DNA from 3 places in the Streptomyces sp. AM 2-1-1 genome. Region 3 is predicted to be linked to each of the others. Evidence: riboswitches for the same ligand, from Rfam matches in the RefSeq annotation. Region 3 holds a riboswitch; each other region holds the start of a gene.
What was found. A riboswitch is a leader RNA that binds a small molecule or an ion and turns the genes downstream of it on or off. The one in region 3 is predicted to bind cobalamin.
Positions count from the first base shown of each region.

Region 1 (5,431 bases), 4.5 Mb from region 3:
GCGCTGGTACCGGCCGCCATCATGTCCATCGCGGCGGCCAACCTCTTCACCCGGAACATCTACAAGGAGTTCCTGAAGCCGGACGCGACGCCCGCCCAGGAGACGAAGGTCTCCAAGCTGGTCTCGCTCCTGGTGAAGGTCGGCGCGCTGGCCTTCGTGCTCACCATGGACAAGACGGTGGCCATCAACTTCCAGCTGCTGGGCGGGATCTGGATCCTCCAGACGATGCCCGCCCTGGTCGGCGGCCTGTTCACCCGGTGGTGCCACCGCTGGGCGCTCCTCGCGGGCTGGGCGGTCGGCATGCTGTACGGCACCCTGGCGGCGTACGGCGTGGCCTCGCCGACCCAGAAGCACTTCGGCGGATCGTCGAAGGAGATCCCGGGCATCGGCGAGATCGGGTACATCGGCCTCACCGCGTTCGTGCTGAACGTCGTGGTGGTGGTCGTGCTGACCCTCGTCCTCCGCGCGGTCAAGGCGCCCGCCGGCGTGGACGAGACCTCCCCGGAGGACTACACGGCGGACGCCGGTGACGCGGGCGTCGAGGCGACGCTGCCGCCGGCCACCGTGGGTGCGCCGGGCGGTCACTGACCGGCCCCGTCCCGCGCCGGGCGAACCGCACGCCGGGCCGTCGCGTCCTCTCCCCGGAGGGGCGCGGCGGCCCGGCGGCGTTCCCACCCCACGCGTACGGAAGGATGTGCTCATGACATCTCGCACCCGGCTGCACGGCCTCTGGCCCGCACTGCTGGTCCTCACCCTCGCCGGCTGCGGCACCGAGCACGCGGACGCGGGCGGCGAGGCCCCGGTCGGCGCACCGGACCCCGCCGAGCTGGAGGCGCGGGCGGCCCACCTCCAGACCCGCACCGACCACGTCTACGTCACCGAGATCCCCGGATACACCCTGGCCCTGCAGTCGGTGGGCGTGCTCGGCGACGACGGTTTCGGCAGCTCGTACACGGACAGGAACGGCCACGTGATCCAGCTCGGTGTGGAGCGCGCCGCGTACTCCCCCGCCGACTGCGGCGAGAAGCAGCCCACCGACGGCTCGCCCGGCTACACCGTCTGCGAGCACGAGGACGACGGCTGGTACAGCGCGACCGCCCTCGGCCACGCCTACGCCCGCACCGAGGGAGACGTCGTGGTGACGGTCAGCGCCGGGCTCCCCGGCGTGGACCGCGCCACCCTGCGCACCGCGGCCGACGCGGCCCACCGGGCGGACGACGCCGAGCTCGACAAGGTCCTCCCGCCCCTCGGCGAGGCGCCCGGCTCGCAGCCGATCGAGCGCGGCGACCTCCCGCCGAACGGCGACGGCGCCCCGAACAACGAGGTGGGCGCGAGCGGTTGAGCCGCCCCGGTCGCACGCGCACCGGGGCGTTCGGCGAAAATCGGGGGATGGACCTGACGATCAGAAGCGCCGCACCCGAGGAGTACGCCCTCCTCGGCGAGATCACGGCGCAGGCGTACCTCGGCGACGGCCTGCTCAGCCTCGGCGAGGACGACCCCTACCTGGCGAGACTGCGGGACGTGGCCGGCCGCGCCGCCGGGGCGGAGGTATTGGTCGTGGTGGACGACACCGGCACCGTGCTCGGCGGGGTCGCCTACGCCCCGCCCGGCAGCCCTCTCTGCGACGTCGCGGCGCCGGACGAGGCGGAGTTCCGGATGCTGGCGGTGGACAGGGCGGGACGCGGCCGGGGAGCCGGGGAGGCGCTCGTACGGGCGTGCGCGGCGCGGGCCCGGGCGACCGCCGGGGTCACCGGGCTGGTGCTGTCCACCCAGCCGGCCATGACCGGCGCGCACCGGATCTACCGGCGGCTCGGCTTCGCGCGCACCCCGGAACGCGACTGGTCTCCGGTCCCGGGCCTGACACTGCTCACCTACCGGCTGGACCTGGGCGCCGCCGGCTGAGGCGGTGCCGTGTGGCCGAGGCGGTGCCGTGTGGCCGAGGCGGTGCCGTGTGGCCGAGGCGGTGCCGTGTGGCCGAGGCGGCCGCCGCGCGATCCCCCCGTGGGCCCGGTCTCCTGCCGGTAACGACACCCCCGGGGACCCCCGGGGACCCCCGGCACCCCAGGCACAAGATGTGGGGTGCGTCCGCGGCACCGCCCCCCACATGTATGCTCGTCTCGCTGTCGTCGCAGGGGAATCCGGTGCGAATCCGGAACTGTCCCGCAACGGTGTGAACCGCGCGTTTCGCGCACCTTCGAGTCCGGCTACCTGCCGACAGCGCGTCCGGCTCACCCGAACCGGACGCCCGTACGTCCGGGCCTCGCGGATGGGCCGGTGGACGCCGTGTGCGGTGTTGCCCGTCTCCAGGTGGCACGCCCCGCGGCCCTCCCCTCCCCCGCCGGCCCAGGGCCGAGTGAGGGAGAGCACCACCCGTGACCATCGCGCCCGCCGATCCGGCGTCCGTGCCCGCGGCCGCCGCGGCGACCGAGCCCGCCGACGGCCCCGGGGCCGCGCTGCTGCGCACCTTGACCGCCCTCACCGCGGACCTGCCGGACACCGACCCGGGCAGGGTCGCCGCCGCCGCGCTCCGCGGCCGCAGCGCGCATGCCGACGAGGCGGAGCTGCGGAGCCTGGCCACCGAGTCGGCCGCCGGCCTGATCGCGGACGACCCCGCCTACTCCCGGCTCGCCGCCCGGCTGCTCACCCGTACGATCGCCGCCGAGGCGGCCGGTGAGGGCGCGGTGTCGTTCTCCGCTTCGGTCGCCATCGGTCACCGCGAGGGCCTGATCGCGGACCGCACCGCCCACTTCGTGGCGCTGCACGCGGTCCGGCTGGACGCACTGGTCGACCAGGCGCTCGTGGACGGCGCCGACGACCGGTTCGGCTACTTCGGGCTGCGTACCCTCCACAGCCGCTACCTGCTGCGCCACCCGCTCACCCGTCAGGTGCTGGAGACGCCCCAGCACTTCATGCTGCGGGTGGCCGCCGGTCTCGCCGAGGACGACACCGACCGGGCGGTGGACGAGGTGGCCGCGCTCTTCGGGCTGATGAGCCGGCTGGAGTACCTGCCGTCCTCCCCCACGCTCTTCAACTCGGGCACCCGCCACCCGCAGATGTCCTCCTGCTACCTGCTGGACTCGCCGCTGGACGAGCTGGACTCCATCTACGGCCGCTACCACGAGGTGGCCCGCCTCTCGAAGCACGCGGGGGGCATCGGTCTGTCGTTCTCCCGCATCCGCTCGCGCGGCTCGCTGATCCGGGGCACCAACGGGCTCTCCAACGGCATCGTGCCGTTCATGAAGACGCTGGACGCCTCCGTCGCGGCGGTCAACCAGGGCGGCCGGCGCAAGGGCGCGGCCGCCGTCTACCTGGAGACCTGGCACGCGGACGTCGAGGAGTTCCTGGAGCTGCGCGACAACACCGGTGAGGACCAGCGGCGTACGCACAACCTGAACCTGGCGCACTGGATCCCGGACGAGTTCATGCGCCGGGTCGACGCCGACGCGGCCTGGTCGCTCTTCTCGCCCGCCGACGTCCCCGAGCTGGTCGACCTCTGGGGCGACGCGTTCGACACCGCCTACCGGGCCGCCGAGGCGAAGGGCCTGGCGCGCCGGACGCTGCCCGCCCGCGAGCTGTACGGACGGATGATGCGCACCCTGGCGCAGACCGGCCAGGGGTGGATGACGTTCAAGGACGCCTCCAACCGCACCGCCAACCAGACCGCCGAGCCGGGCAGGGTCGTGCACTCCTCGAACCTCTGCACGGAGATCCTGGAGGTCACCGACGACGGCGAGACCGCCGTCTGCAACCTCGGCTCGGTCAACCTGGGCGCCTTCGTGGCGGACGGGGACATCGACTGGGAGCGGCTCGACGCCACCGTGCGCACCGCGGTGACCTTCCTCGACCGGGTCGTCGACATCAACTTCTACCCGACGGAGCAGTCCGGCCGGTCCAATGCCCGCTGGCGGCCGGTGGGTCTGGGCGCGATGGGCCTCCAGGACGTCTTCTTCCGGCTGCGCCTGCCGTTCGACTCCGCGGAGGCGCGCGCGCTCTCCACCCGCATCTCCGAGCGGATCATGCTCGCCGCGTACGAGGCTTCCTGCGACCTCGCCGAGAAGTCGGGCCCGCTGCCGGCGTGGAGCGAGACCCGCGCCGCGCGCGGGGTGCTGCACCCGGACCACTACGACACCGCTCCGGCCTGGCCGGAGCGGTGGGAGGCGCTGCGCGCCCGCATCGCGAAGACCGGCATGCGCAACTCGCTCCTGCTCGCCATCGCCCCCACCGCCACCATCGCCTCGATCGCCGGGGTGTACGAGTGCATCGAGCCGCAGGTCTCCAACCTGTTCAAGCGCGAAACGCTCAGCGGCGAGTTCTTGCAGGTCAACGCCTACCTGGTGGACGAGTTGAAGCAGCTCGGCGTGTGGGACGCGCGGACCCGTGAGGCGCTGCGCGACGCCAGCGGCTCGGTGCAGGGCTTCGGCTGGATCCCGGCGGACGTGCGGGCGTTGTACCGCACGGCGTGGGAGATCCCGCAGCGCGGCCTGATCGACATGGCGGCCGCCCGTACGCCGTACCTCGACCAGAGCCAGTCGCTGAACCTGTTCCTGGAGACGCCGACCATCGGCAAGCTCTCCTCGATGTACGCGTACGCCTGGAAGCAGGGGCTGAAGACGACGTACTACCTGCGTTCGCGCCCGGCGACCCGGATCGCCCGCGCCGCTTCCGGCACGGCGAACGCCGCTGCCCCGGCTGCCGCCCCCGCCGCCATCCCCGTCCAGCAGGCGGTCTCCGACGCGGAGGCGCTCGCCTGCTCCCTCGAAAACCCCGAGTCCTGCGAGGCCTGCCAGTGATGACCACCAACGATTCCACCGCGGGCGCCGCAGTGAAGAACCTGCTCGACCCGGGCTTCGAACTGACCCTGCGCCCCATGCGCTACCCGGACTTCTACGAGCGCTACCGGGACGCGATCAAGAACACCTGGACCGTGGAGGAGGTCGATCTCCACTCCGACGTGGCCGACCTCGCCAAGCTGTCCCCGGGTGAGCAGCACATGATCGGCCGGTTGGTGGCGTTCTTCGCCACGGGCGACTCGATCGTCTCCAACAACCTCGTGCTGACCCTGTACAAGCACATCAACTCCCCCGAGGCGCGGCTCTACCTGTCGCGGCAGCTCTTCGAGGAGGCCGTGCACGTCCAGTTCTATCTGACGCTGCTCGACACGTATCTGCCCGATCCGGACGACCGGGCCGCCGCCTTCGACGCGGTGGAGGAGATCCCGTCGATCCGTGAGAAGGCGCAGTTCTGCTTCCGCTGGATGGACTCGGTGGAGAAGATCGACCGGCTGGAGACCCGGGCCGACCGGCGCCGGTTCCTGCTGAACCTGATCTGTTTCGCCGCCTGCATCGAGGGGCTCTTCTTCTACGGCGCGTTCGCGTACGTCTACTGGTTCCGCTCACGCGGTCTGCTGCACGGCCTCGCCACCGGCACCAAC
Region 1 is NZ_CP119147.1:2,294,109-2,299,539, forward strand. It holds gene PZB77_RS09605 (sodium:solute symporter) at 1-588, shown strand, start outside; gene PZB77_RS09610 (hypothetical protein) at 701-1,342, shown strand; gene PZB77_RS09615 (GNAT family N-acetyltransferase) at 1,390-1,902, shown strand; cobalamin riboswitch at 2,092-2,231, shown strand; gene PZB77_RS09620 (ribonucleoside-diphosphate reductase subunit alpha) at 2,373-4,790, shown strand; gene PZB77_RS09625 (ribonucleotide-diphosphate reductase subunit beta) at 4,790-5,431, shown strand, end outside.
Region 1: it holds a riboswitch for cobalamin, as region 3 does, so the genes downstream of both, PZB77_RS09620 (ribonucleoside-diphosphate reductase subunit alpha) here and PZB77_RS29555 (ABC transporter substrate-binding protein) in region 3, are expected to answer to the same signal.

Region 2 (5,431 bases), 6.5 Mb from region 3:
CCAGTTCGCACGGCGCGTACCCGCGCGGGGCGGTCAGGGTCACGCGGTAGTGACGGTGCCCCGCCGTACGGTCCGCCCCGGTGATCTTCGCGATGTGGTTGGCCGGGCGGCAGGCCGAGGGTGCGGCCCCGGTCACGGGCGCGGCCTGCACAGCTCCCGCGCCGGCACCGCCCGCCAGCACGGTGACGGCGGCTACGGCGGCTACGGCGGCTACGGCGGCTACGGCGAGAGAGACGGCACTCCGTCGGTCGGTACGCATCATGAACGCTCCTTGCCTCGTGCACGGGCCTGGCGGGCACGCATCGCGCGCTCCGTCAGCACCCTGGTCGGCCCCATCCCTGCCCAACTCCGCCGCAGAAGTCACGGGGCGCACGGGTGGTGCGGGGCGACCGGACCGCAGCCGGGAGAACGCCTCACCAGAGGAGTGAGGGCGCACGGAGGGCTCGTTGACCATGAGACCCGCCCTTCTGCCGCCGACCCTCCCGAGGCGACGTGCGGGAAGTGTTTCAGTACCGGCCCGGTTTCACCCCGCCGGCGGCGGGTCGGCGCAACTGGCGGGCCCACAGAGCCTTCTGGGCGAGCAGGGTGAGGGTTCCGGCGAGTGTGATGCCGCCGAGGTTGGCGAGGAGTTGCTGCGAGGACCCGATCGTCTGCGCGTAGTCGGAGTAGCTGAACGCCACCGCCGCGTTGGCCGCTGCGGGGACGGTCGTCACCGAGATGGTCACCCCGATCAGCGCGGCCGACTTCGACGAGGTCAGCGACAGGGTGCCGGCGACGCCCGCCAGGAACGCCACCACGAACGACATCATGTCCGGCTGCCAGATGAAGGCGGTGTTGGGACGGTCACCTTCGACCATCGCCCGAGTGAACAGGCCGCAGGCGTCCATCAGCCACGCGAACCCGGCCGTCATCACCATCGCCGCCGCGAACCCGCCCACCAGGGCCACCAACGAGCGGGCCACCAGACGCGGCGCCCGTTGCACCAGAGCGGTGGAGACCCCCGCCAACGGGCCGAACTCGGGTCCCACCGCCATGGCGCCGACGATCAGGATCGCGTTGTCCAGCATGACACCGACGGCCGCCAGCATCGTGGCGATCGTCAGGAACGCCACGTACGTGATGCTGAACGTCGACTCCTCGTGGGTGACCTCCGTCAGCTCCTCCCACAGCACGGCGTCCGCACCCTCGCCCGGAGCCTGCTCCTCCGCCTCTTCGGCGTGCGCGGAGAGCGTCAGATCCAGGTTCTCCACCGTGATGGAGCCCGTGCGGTCGATGCCGAGCCCTCGCAGCCCGCCGATGAGCTCGTCCCCCGCCTCCCGGGCGACGTCGCACAGCACCAGGTCACCGGCCGGGGAGCGGGCCGCGCCCGGCAGTACCGCGAGATGAGTGGTGCCGACACTGCCCTCCAGCAGGCTCAGCACCTCCTCCGTGCGGTCGGCCGGGACGATCAGACGCAGATGCAACACGGAGAAACCCTCCCAAGGACGGCCGTCGCGACGGGGGCGGTCGGGTCCGTCACAGTGTGCGCAGCGACAGCCGCTGGTCCTTGTGGTCCGGGCTCTTGCGCAGCACCAGGGTGGCACGTCCTCGCGAAGGGGCGACGGCTCCCCCGGCGGTGACGCGACGGGCGGACGAGGTCACGGCCACGCCCTCCTCGTCCGGACGCCTCCCGTCATGCCCCGCACCTCACCGAACGTCCGGCGGCGTCGCCGCGAGCCCGCCGTACACCCCCGGCCAATTTGGTGGAATTTTCAACGACAGAGGTGGGTTGTCGCGATCACACGGGCGGGAGACCGGGAACGGCCTCTTCGCCGGCGGCAGAGGAGGAAGCAGATGGACCAGGGCTACTACGAGTTCGGCACGGCCGCCGACCGGTGGAACCGCGCGGAGATGTTCTTCGACGCCAAGGAGTACCTGACGGCGGCGCGCATCCTCGGTGGGCTCGTGGAGGAGGTTCCCGAGCAGGTGGCCCCGCGGCTGCTGCTCGCCCGGGCCTACTACCACTCGGCGCGGCTCGGGAAGGCCGAGGCGGAGCTGCGGACCGTGCTGGAGCGCGACCCCGTCGAGGACTACGCCCGGCTGCTCCTCGGACGCACGCTGGAGCGCCAGGGGCGGCACGAGGAGGCCAAGCCGCACCTGCGGATGGCCGCCGCGCTGAACGGCGATTTCCCCGGCGCCGACGACTGACGGCCGGGCCTGTCGGGGAGTGAACCGTCGGCAGGTACCGTCGCGGCGTGCGGGACGTGTGCGGCCGGAGAGGACTTCTCCGGCCGCACACGCACACGTCAGCCGACCACCCCGGCGGGCCGGGGAGCACTCTCCCGGGTGGCCGCGCCCCGTTCCCGCGAGGGGAGGAGGAGCCGTTCGGTGAGGGCGCCGAAGACCAGCCCGAAGCTCACCCAGAGGGTGGCCTGGACGGCGAGGGTGGAGAGCCGGAACTCCCAGAGCAGGCTCGCCGGGAAGTCCGCGCCCACCTCGTCGAACGACGGCAGGAACACATAGGCGAGCCCGATCAGCACGACGTATCCGGCGGACGCGGCGATCGTCGCGTTCCAGTTGCCGAGGCGCGGTGCGAGCCTCCTCCCGCCGATCACGGCGGCGACGGCGAGCAGCACGCTGAGCACCACCATGAGGAAGAACAGGCCGGTACGTTGCCCGATGGTGTCCGGGTCGCCCACGGCCGGCGGGTTGGCCGGATATTTGAGGAACGGTACGACGTACACGGAGAGCAGCGCCGCCCCCGCGACCAGGGCCGCGGTGGCCCGGGGGCCGAAGGCGCCGATGCGGCCGAGGGCATAGCAGAAGACGAGTGCCGCGATGCCGCCGACGGCGACGCCGAAGACGAGGATGCCGGTGGCGAGACCGCCGGTGGCCTGCATCGTGCGGCTGACCAACTCCTCACCGCCGTGGTGGTCGTGGCTGTGAACGTGGCTGTGGGCCTCCTCCAGGGCGATGGCCGCGTCCACGCGCGACTCACCGAGGAAGTAGGCGACGAGGAGCGCCGCGGCGCCCGCGACAAGGCCCGCGAGCATGCCGCGGAGCAGGAGCGCTCGAACGGATAGGGAGTTCATGGAGTTCGGTTTCCCCGTGTCCTAGTGGCAGGGGAAGCCGAGGAGGTGACGGCCGTCGTGGAGCCACTCGTGCACGGCCTCGCCGGAGATGAGCGAGGTAGCTCCCTGCTCGGCGCCGACGAAGTACAGCAGGACGAGCATGAGAACGCCGAAGAAGACGGCCCACGGGGCGATCGCCTTCAGCGAGAGGGGGGTGACGGCGGGTACGCCGGTTGCGGGTGCGGCAGTATGTGCCATGGCAGAACCTCCTGGGGGAACACGCGTCCCGATCGTGGTGCCTGAGACGACGGTGCTGGGTCTGACTTCCCGCGGTTACGGGTTCACAGTGGCGCGACCGTGCCGGATTCTCACCGGACTTCCGTGCTCCGTCGTCATGCTGGTCAGACCATAGCGCCTGTGTTCGGGGGCCGCCATGGTGCGATGTGCCGGTCGATCCCCAACGTACCCATGGGGAATGGGCGTTGAGCGAGAGGAAATGGACGGAATGACGCTGCGGGTGACGTTCCTCTCACCGGCTCCGGGGCCGGCGCTGCGCGAGGCGAGGTTCGCGGGCGCCGACGACGGCGAGGCCGGGGACGGTGCACGTCCGATCGATCCCGCGGGCGAGCGCCGTGCCCGTGCCGCCGCTTCGGCGGTCCCGGACGCCGGGCGCCACCTGTCGGGTCCCTCGCAACGCTGTCTGCGTACGGCGCGGGCGCTCGGAGTGAGGCCCGTCCCCGAACCGGTCCTGCACGACTGGGACATGGGGCGGTGGCGGGGGCGGAGGCTGGCGGAGGTGTCCGCCGGCGAACCGGAGGGCGTCGCGGCCTGGCTCGGTGATCCCGCGGCGGCGCCGCACGGGGGCGAGTCCCTGCACGGCCTGCTCGGACGCGTGGGCGGCTGGCTGGACTCGCTCGCCGGGGCGGACGGCGCGAGTGAGGGGGACGGGCGGGTCCTGGTGGTCGCGGAACCCGCCGTCGTCCGCGCGGCGGTCGTACACGCGGTGGCCCTTCCCCCGGCGGCGTTCTGGCGCCTCGACGTGGCGCCCCTCTCCCTCGTCGCCCTCACCGGGCGGGCGGGCCGGTGGAACCTGACGCTGGGCGCCCCGCTCCCGGGCTCCGGCGGCGCGGCGGCCCGCGCGTAGGACGGACCGGCCCTGCCCGAGCCTCCCTCCGGAGAGCGGTCGGAGCAGCCGGTGCGAGAAGGTTCAGCGCCGGTCGCCGGCCAGGTCAGAGGGGCGCCCCTCGGACGACTTCCTGGTCGCGGCGATCTGCGGTGCGGTGGATGCCCGCGAGGGCGTCGCAGCCGCCTTCCGACCGGGGGTGGAGAGTTGCTGTGCGGGGCCGGGCACGGAGGCCGCCCGCCGCGACGGCGTACCCGCTGCGGTCTGCGGGGCCGCGGCGTCCTTGACGGGTTTACGGCGTACGCCGGTACGCGGCGCGGGTGCGGAGTGGACCGGTACGCGCAGCAGCGCCAGCACCGCGAGGGCGGCGCCCGCCGGCACGGCCAGGCCGACCGCGGGGTGGATCACCCCGGTGTGGATGAGGGTGCCGGTGGACGCGCAGGCCGCCGTCGTCAGGATCATGGTGACCGCCGCTCCCCTGGGCGTCAGGCGCAGGCGGCGGAGCCGGTGCACCGCGTGGTCCTGGGCCTCTGCCAGGAAGGACCGGCCCGCCTTCTTCCGGGACAGCAGGACGAGGACCAGATCGGCGAGCGTCATCGTCATCAGCACGGGGACCGACACCCACGCGGCGCTCCCGTCGGGGGCCTCGGAGAGCACCAGCAGGGCTGCGCCGGAGAGGAGGAAGCCGGTGTACTGCGAGCCGCAGGAGCCGTAATAGACGCGCGCGGGCGGCCAGTTGTACGGCATCACGCCGAGAACCGAGGCGCCGGCCACGGCGAGCAGCAGCACGGCACCGGGGTGGTGGTCGACGGCGGCGCAGGCGAGCAGTCCGGCGGCGAGGACCACGGTCACTCCGGCCGCCGTGCCGTCCGAGCCCTCCAGCAGTTGCAGGGCGTGGGTGAGGAGCACCATGAGGACGGCTCCGCCCACTGCCGCCACCGGGGAAAGCCCGGAGAACGCGGCGACGAGTGCCGCCAGGACGGTGCGCAGGACGAGTTCCGTCCGGGCACCGACCGGGCGCACCTCCTTCACCAGTCCGAGTACCGCGACCGCGGCGGACGCGGTGAGCAGGAAGCGCACGCCCGCGCCGGGTTCGGGAAGGCCCAGGCGGGGGGCGGCCACCATCACGCCGGTGGTCGCCAGGACGACGGCGACACCGGCGCCGACGGTCCGCCGGGGCCCTCGGCGGCCGCCTTTCGCCGCGATGACCGGGGCGAGCCCGCGGACGACCGCGGTGAGTGCCACGGTGATCACCAGC
Region 2 is NZ_CP119147.1:292,976-298,406, forward strand. It holds gene PZB77_RS01260 (DUF4232 domain-containing protein) at 1-259, opposite strand, end outside; gene PZB77_RS01265 (DUF389 domain-containing protein) at 507-1,466, opposite strand; gene PZB77_RS01270 (hypothetical protein) at 1,516-1,641, opposite strand; gene PZB77_RS01275 (tetratricopeptide repeat protein) at 1,834-2,187, shown strand; gene PZB77_RS01280 (CbtA family protein) at 2,286-3,071, opposite strand; gene PZB77_RS01285 (CbtB-domain containing protein) at 3,093-3,308, opposite strand; adenosylcobalamin (AdoCbl) riboswitch at 3,354-3,444, opposite strand; gene PZB77_RS01290 (histidine phosphatase family protein) at 3,556-4,194, shown strand; gene PZB77_RS01295 (undecaprenyl/decaprenyl-phosphate alpha-N-acetylglucosaminyl 1-phosphate transferase) at 4,258-5,431, opposite strand, start outside.
Region 2: it holds a riboswitch for cobalamin, as region 3 does, so the genes downstream of both, PZB77_RS01285 (CbtB-domain containing protein) here and PZB77_RS29555 (ABC transporter substrate-binding protein) in region 3, are expected to answer to the same signal.

Region 3 (5,431 bases):
TCGCCCTGGCCTTCCGGCGCGCCTGACGGATCATCATGAAGGTGCCTACGCAGCGACGTCGGGGGGTGGGCGCGCCGGGCCCCGCAGGCGGCCCGCCCTCCCGCGACGAGCCCGCCGGCTCCACCTGGCGGTACTCCACCACGACCGGCGGCGCCGGGGGTGTCCTCCCCGTTCCGTGATCGTTCATCGTGCATGACCCCTCCTCCCGCCCCGGCGCCGTCCACCGCCGTCAGGGACGCCCTGACCACCGTGCTCTTCGGCCCCGACTTCCGCACCGAGCACGCCTTCTGGCGCAAGCTGACGACCACCGAGCCCTTCCGGCGCCGCACTTGTGCCACCCCCCGGGAACAACTCGATCTCGGATACGCACGATTGAGGCTGATCAACCGCTCGCTCGACAGCGCGGCCCGGCTCGCCTGCGACGTGCGCGCCCTCACCGCGCTGCACGAGTGGCTCGGGCCGGTCGACCCCACCCTCACGACCCTCGCGGGGATCCACTACAACCTCTTCCTCGGCAGCCTGCTCGACCACGACCCGGAGGGCCGCCGCGACCTCTCCGCCTACCTGCGGATGGACGAGGTCGGCACCTTCCTCTGTACGGAGGTCGCGCACGGCAACGACGTGACCGAGGTGGAGACGACCGCCACGTACGACCACGACCGTGACGGCTTCGTGGTGCGCACCCCGCACGCCCGTGCACAGAAGTTCATGCCCAACACCAGCGAGGCGGGCGGCCCCAAGAGCGGCCTGGTCGCCGCCCGGCTCGTCGTCGACGGGACGGACCACGGCGTCTTCCTCCTGCTGGTCCCGCTCACCGACGGGACCGGGACCCGCCCGGGTGTCCGGGTCCGCCCGCTGCCCGCCCGGATGGGGTCACCGGTGGACCACTGCCTCACCTCGTTCGACGACTGCTTCGTGGCTCGCACGGCGCTGCTCGCCGGAGTCCAGGGGCACGTCGGCGACGGCGGGGAGTTCGGCAGCGCGCTCGCGAGCAGACGGCGGCGCCTGCTCGTCTCCATCGGCAGGGTCACCCCCGGCAAGCTGGCCATGAGCGCCTGCGCGGTCGGTTCGGCGCGCGTCGCGCTCGCCCTCGCCGTGCGGTACGCCGGGCACCGCAGGGTCGCGGGCCCACGCGGTACCGGCAGTGTCCCCGTCTACGCCCACCGCACCCACCACGGCCCCCTGGCCGACGCGCTCGCGACGGTCTTCGCCATGAGCCTGTTGCACCGCCGGGCGCTCGACCGGTGGGAATCGAGTACGGACGCGGACGGCCGGGCGGACGCGGAACGCTTGGTCGCCGTCGCCAAGGGGTGGATCACCTGGCGGGCGCGGGACGTGATCGTCGAGTGCCGCGAACGCTGCGGTGCCCAGGGCCTGCTGGAACACAACGGGCTCGCGGAGCTGGTCACCGGTATCGAGGGCACCATCACCGCCGAGGGCGACAACCTCGCCGTGCAGGCCAAGGCCGCGGCCGAGATGCTGCTCTCGGCCCCGGACGCCGTTGGGGAGCGCTCCGGCGAGGGGGAGGCGCCGGTCGGCGATCTGCGCGACCCGGCCTTCCTGCGCGGACTGCTCGCCGACACGGAGGCCGCGTGGTTCGCCCGGGCCCGCTCGCGGATGAGTGCCGCCCCGCCCGGCGACGCGCTCGGGCGCTGGAACGCCGCTTCGGGCGCCGCCCTGCGGGGGGTGGAGGCGCACGCCGCGCGCCAGGCCGCCGAGGCGTTCGCGACGTCCCTGGCCGCCTTGCCGGAGGGACCCGCGCGCCGGCGGCTCGCCGAGGTCGAGCGGTTGTTCCTGCTGCGGCAGGCCGGCCGCGCGGCCGGGGAACTGCTGGCCGTCGGACGGGTGACGGCCGAACAGGTACGTGCCCTGCCCGACCTGTACGAGGAGGCGGTGGCCGCCGTCGCCGCCCACGCCCCCGCGCTGGTGGAGTCTTTCGCCCTGCCGGACGAGGTCTTCGCCGACCGCCCGATCGCGGGGGCTGCCTACGCGGACGCCCACGACGACCCCGCGGGCCCCTGGCACCGCACCCCTGTCCGTACGGCGGAAGGCGCCACCCGATGACGGGCGGCGGACGGACCCGGCGGCCACGCGAGGCGGCGGGTTCGCTGGGGACGAAAGCGGTCCTCCTGGCCTACTGGGGAACGGTGTTCGTCGTCTCGATGGTGCGGAAGAAGCCGCAGGTGGGCGTAGAGGAATCGGTTCGTCGGAGGGCGTAACCAGACGGGGCCGCGGCAGTTACCCGGGCATGGGACCGCTGAACGCGCCCGCCGTGCCCCGGCCGTGAGCCGCATACAAGAGGAAGATCATGAAGGCCATTCATCCGAAGATCGTCGGCGTGCTGACCGACACGTTCAAGGTGCCCCCGGCCGAGATCCACCCGGAGTCCACGATGGACAGCCTGGAGATGGACTCGCTCGCGGTGGCGGAGTTCGCCGTCATCATCAAGGAGAACCTCGGTATCCACACACCGGTCGACACCCTCCACCGGGACGCCACCCTGGCGGACATCTCGGAGTTCATCCGTGCGGCGTCCCGCCGCAAGGAGCCGGTGAGCAACGCCCGATGAAGCGGCCCGAGATCGCCGTCACCGGACTGGGCATGATCACCCCGGCCGGCAACGACACGGCGTCCACCTGGGAGGGCGTGCTCGCCGGGGTGTCCTCGGCCCGCACCGTTCCCGAACTCCGCGGGTGCGCGGTCGACTTCGCCTGCACGGTCACCGGCATCGACCTGGACGAGGCCGTCGGCGGCCGTACCGCCTACCGGATGGGCAAGTACGTCAAGTTCGCCGTGCTCGCCGCACGGGAGGCGGTGGCCGACGCGGGGCTCGACCCGGGCGGCTGGGACGGCGCCCGGGTCTCGGTCGTGGTGGGCACCAGCAGCGGGGGGTCGGCGGCCCTCTCCGAGCAGGCCGTGGTGCTGGACCGGCAGGGCGCCGAGGCGTCCTCACCGGCGGGCATCCTCCTCACCATCCCCAACATGCCGGCCGCCGAAATCGCGATCCAGCTCGGCGCCACCGGCCCCAGTCTGGCGCCGTGCACGGCCTGTTCCTCCGGGGTCACGGCCCTGTCGGTCGCCCGGGACATGCTGGTGAGCGGCCAGTGCGACATCGCCGTCGCCGGGGCCACCGAGTCGATCGTCTTCCCGGTGGCGATGACCGGCCTGGCCCGCTCCGGAGCCGCGGCCCTGCCCGACGGCGACCCGTCGCGGCTCTGCCGCCCGTTCGCCGAGGACCGCGCCGGCCTCGTCATGGGGGAGGGGGCCGCCATCATGGTGCTGGAGCGGGCCGAGGACGCGCTGGCCCGGGGAGCGGTACCCCGGGCCCTGATCGCCGGCACCGGGGCGACCACCGACGCCCACCACCCCACCAGTCCGCATCCCTCCGGCAAGGTGGCCGGAGCGGCTGTCGAAGCCGCCCTGCGGGATGCCGGCTGGTGCGCCGAGGACGTCGGCCACGTCAACGCGCACGGCACGGCGACCCCGCTCAACGACGCCACCGAGGCCGCCCTCATCGCCCGGGCCTACCCCCACCGGCCACCGGTCACCGCCCCCAAGGGGGTGCTCGGCCACTGCATGGGGGCGGCGGGTGCCATCGAGGCCGCGCTCACCGTGCTCACCCTCCAGCACCAACTCGTCCCGCCGATCGCCAACCTGGACGCCCCGGCGCCCGGGTTCGACATCGACTGCGTCACCAAAGCGCCCCGGCCCGTCCCCGTCCGCCGTGCCGTCAGCCACTCCTTCGGGTTCGGCGGCCACAACGCGGTGATCGCGTTACGTCTCCCCTGAGCGGTCGGAGCCGGAGGGAGCCGTCACACGATCACCGTCCGGGACCGCCCGGCCGCTCCGGTCCCGCGGGGCAGCCGTGCGGGACCGGAGCGGGGCCCGGAGCGCCCGGAAGGGCGTGATAGCTTCCCAGTGCCAGTCGTACTCCACACAGGGGTCAGGGAATCCGGTGCGAATCCGGAACTGACGCGCAGCGGTGAGGGGGACGGGCGGGGCCATGGCCACTGGGAGACCCACGGGTGTCCTGGGAAGGCGCCCCGTCCGCACGAACCCGAGTCCGAAGACCTGCTGGCGCCCTGCGCCCCGTACGGGACGCAGTACTCCGTACAACGGGCCCCGCGCATGGGCCCAGAGACGCCGAGGTACCTCGTGCCGCCCATGGCCCGTTCCGCCCGTTCCGCTGCCCTGCTGACGGCGGGAATCCTGCTGCTGACCGCCTGCGGGGGTGGCGCCGGCACACCGGGCGCCTCCCGCGCGTCCGCCGACTCCGGGGACGGCTATCCGGTGACGCTGCACAACTGCGGACGCACCGTCACCGTCGCCGCGGCCCCGCACCACGCCGTCTCCCTCAACCAGGGATCGACGGAGATCCTGCTCTCCCTCGGCCTCGCCGACCGGCTCGCCGCCACCGCCACCTGGACCGATCCCGTCATGAAGGGCCTGGAGAAGGCCAACGCCGGGGTGCCGAGGCTCTCCGACAACGCCCCCTCCTCGGAGAAGGTGCTGGAGCGGGAACCCGACTTCGTCAGCGCCTCGTTCGAGTCCACACTCGGCAAGGGCGGGGTCGCCCCCCGGGAGCAGTTCGAGGACCTGGGCGTCCCCACGTACGTCTCGCCCGCCGACTGCACCGGCAAGGACAACAGCGGCGACGGCGACGGAGCCCGCTCCGCCTCCCTCACGCTGGACAGCGTCTACACCGAGATACGCGACCTGGCCGCGGTGTTCGGTGTCCGGGAGCGCGGGGAGGCGCTCGTCGCCGGTCTCCGGGACCGGGTGACGAAGGCGACGGCGGGCATCGACGCCTCCGGCACCACGCTGCTCTACTGGTTCGCCAACTCCCAGGCCCCCTACATGGCGGGCTGCTGCGGGGCGCCCGGCATCATCACCACCGCACTCGGCGCGGAGAACGTCTTCGACGACACCCACGAGGAGTGGCCCCAGATCAACTGGGAGACCGTCGCGGACCGTGACCCGGACGTCCTCGTCATCGGCGACCTCACCCGCGATGCGCAGACCGCCGAGAGCGCCGGGAAGAAGATCGCGTTCCTGGAGTCCAACCCGGCCACCAGGAACATGGACGCCGTACGGAACAAGCGGTACGTCCTGCTCAGCGGCCAGGCCATGAACCCCACCATCCGCACGGTGGAGGGGATCGAGCGCGTCGCGGCGGGGCTGCGCGGGTTCGGGCTCGCCGGGTGACGGCCGACCACCGGACGACGGCCGGCCACGAACCGGTGAGCACGGGTCTCCGGCGGCCGTCGGGTCTTCTCGAAGGCACCGCTCCCCGCCCCCCTGCGGCGGCCGGGCGCCGGACGGCCCTGCGCACGCTGCCCAAGCCGCTCCTGTGGGGCGGCGGTGTCCTTCTCCTCCTGCTCTCCGTCGCGGTCGCCGTCACCATCGGGCCGGCCCGGATCTCCGTCGCCGA
Region 3 is NZ_CP119147.1:6,837,614-6,843,044, forward strand. It holds gene PZB77_RS29535 (beta-ketoacyl-[acyl-carrier-protein] synthase family protein) at 1-26, shown strand, start outside; gene PZB77_RS29540 (acyl-CoA dehydrogenase) at 193-2,064, shown strand; gene PZB77_RS29545 (acyl carrier protein) at 2,309-2,569, shown strand; gene PZB77_RS29550 (beta-ketoacyl-[acyl-carrier-protein] synthase family protein) at 2,566-3,789, shown strand; cobalamin riboswitch at 3,906-4,094, shown strand; gene PZB77_RS29555 (ABC transporter substrate-binding protein) at 4,156-5,205, shown strand; gene PZB77_RS29560 (iron chelate uptake ABC transporter family permease subunit) at 5,325-5,431, shown strand, end outside.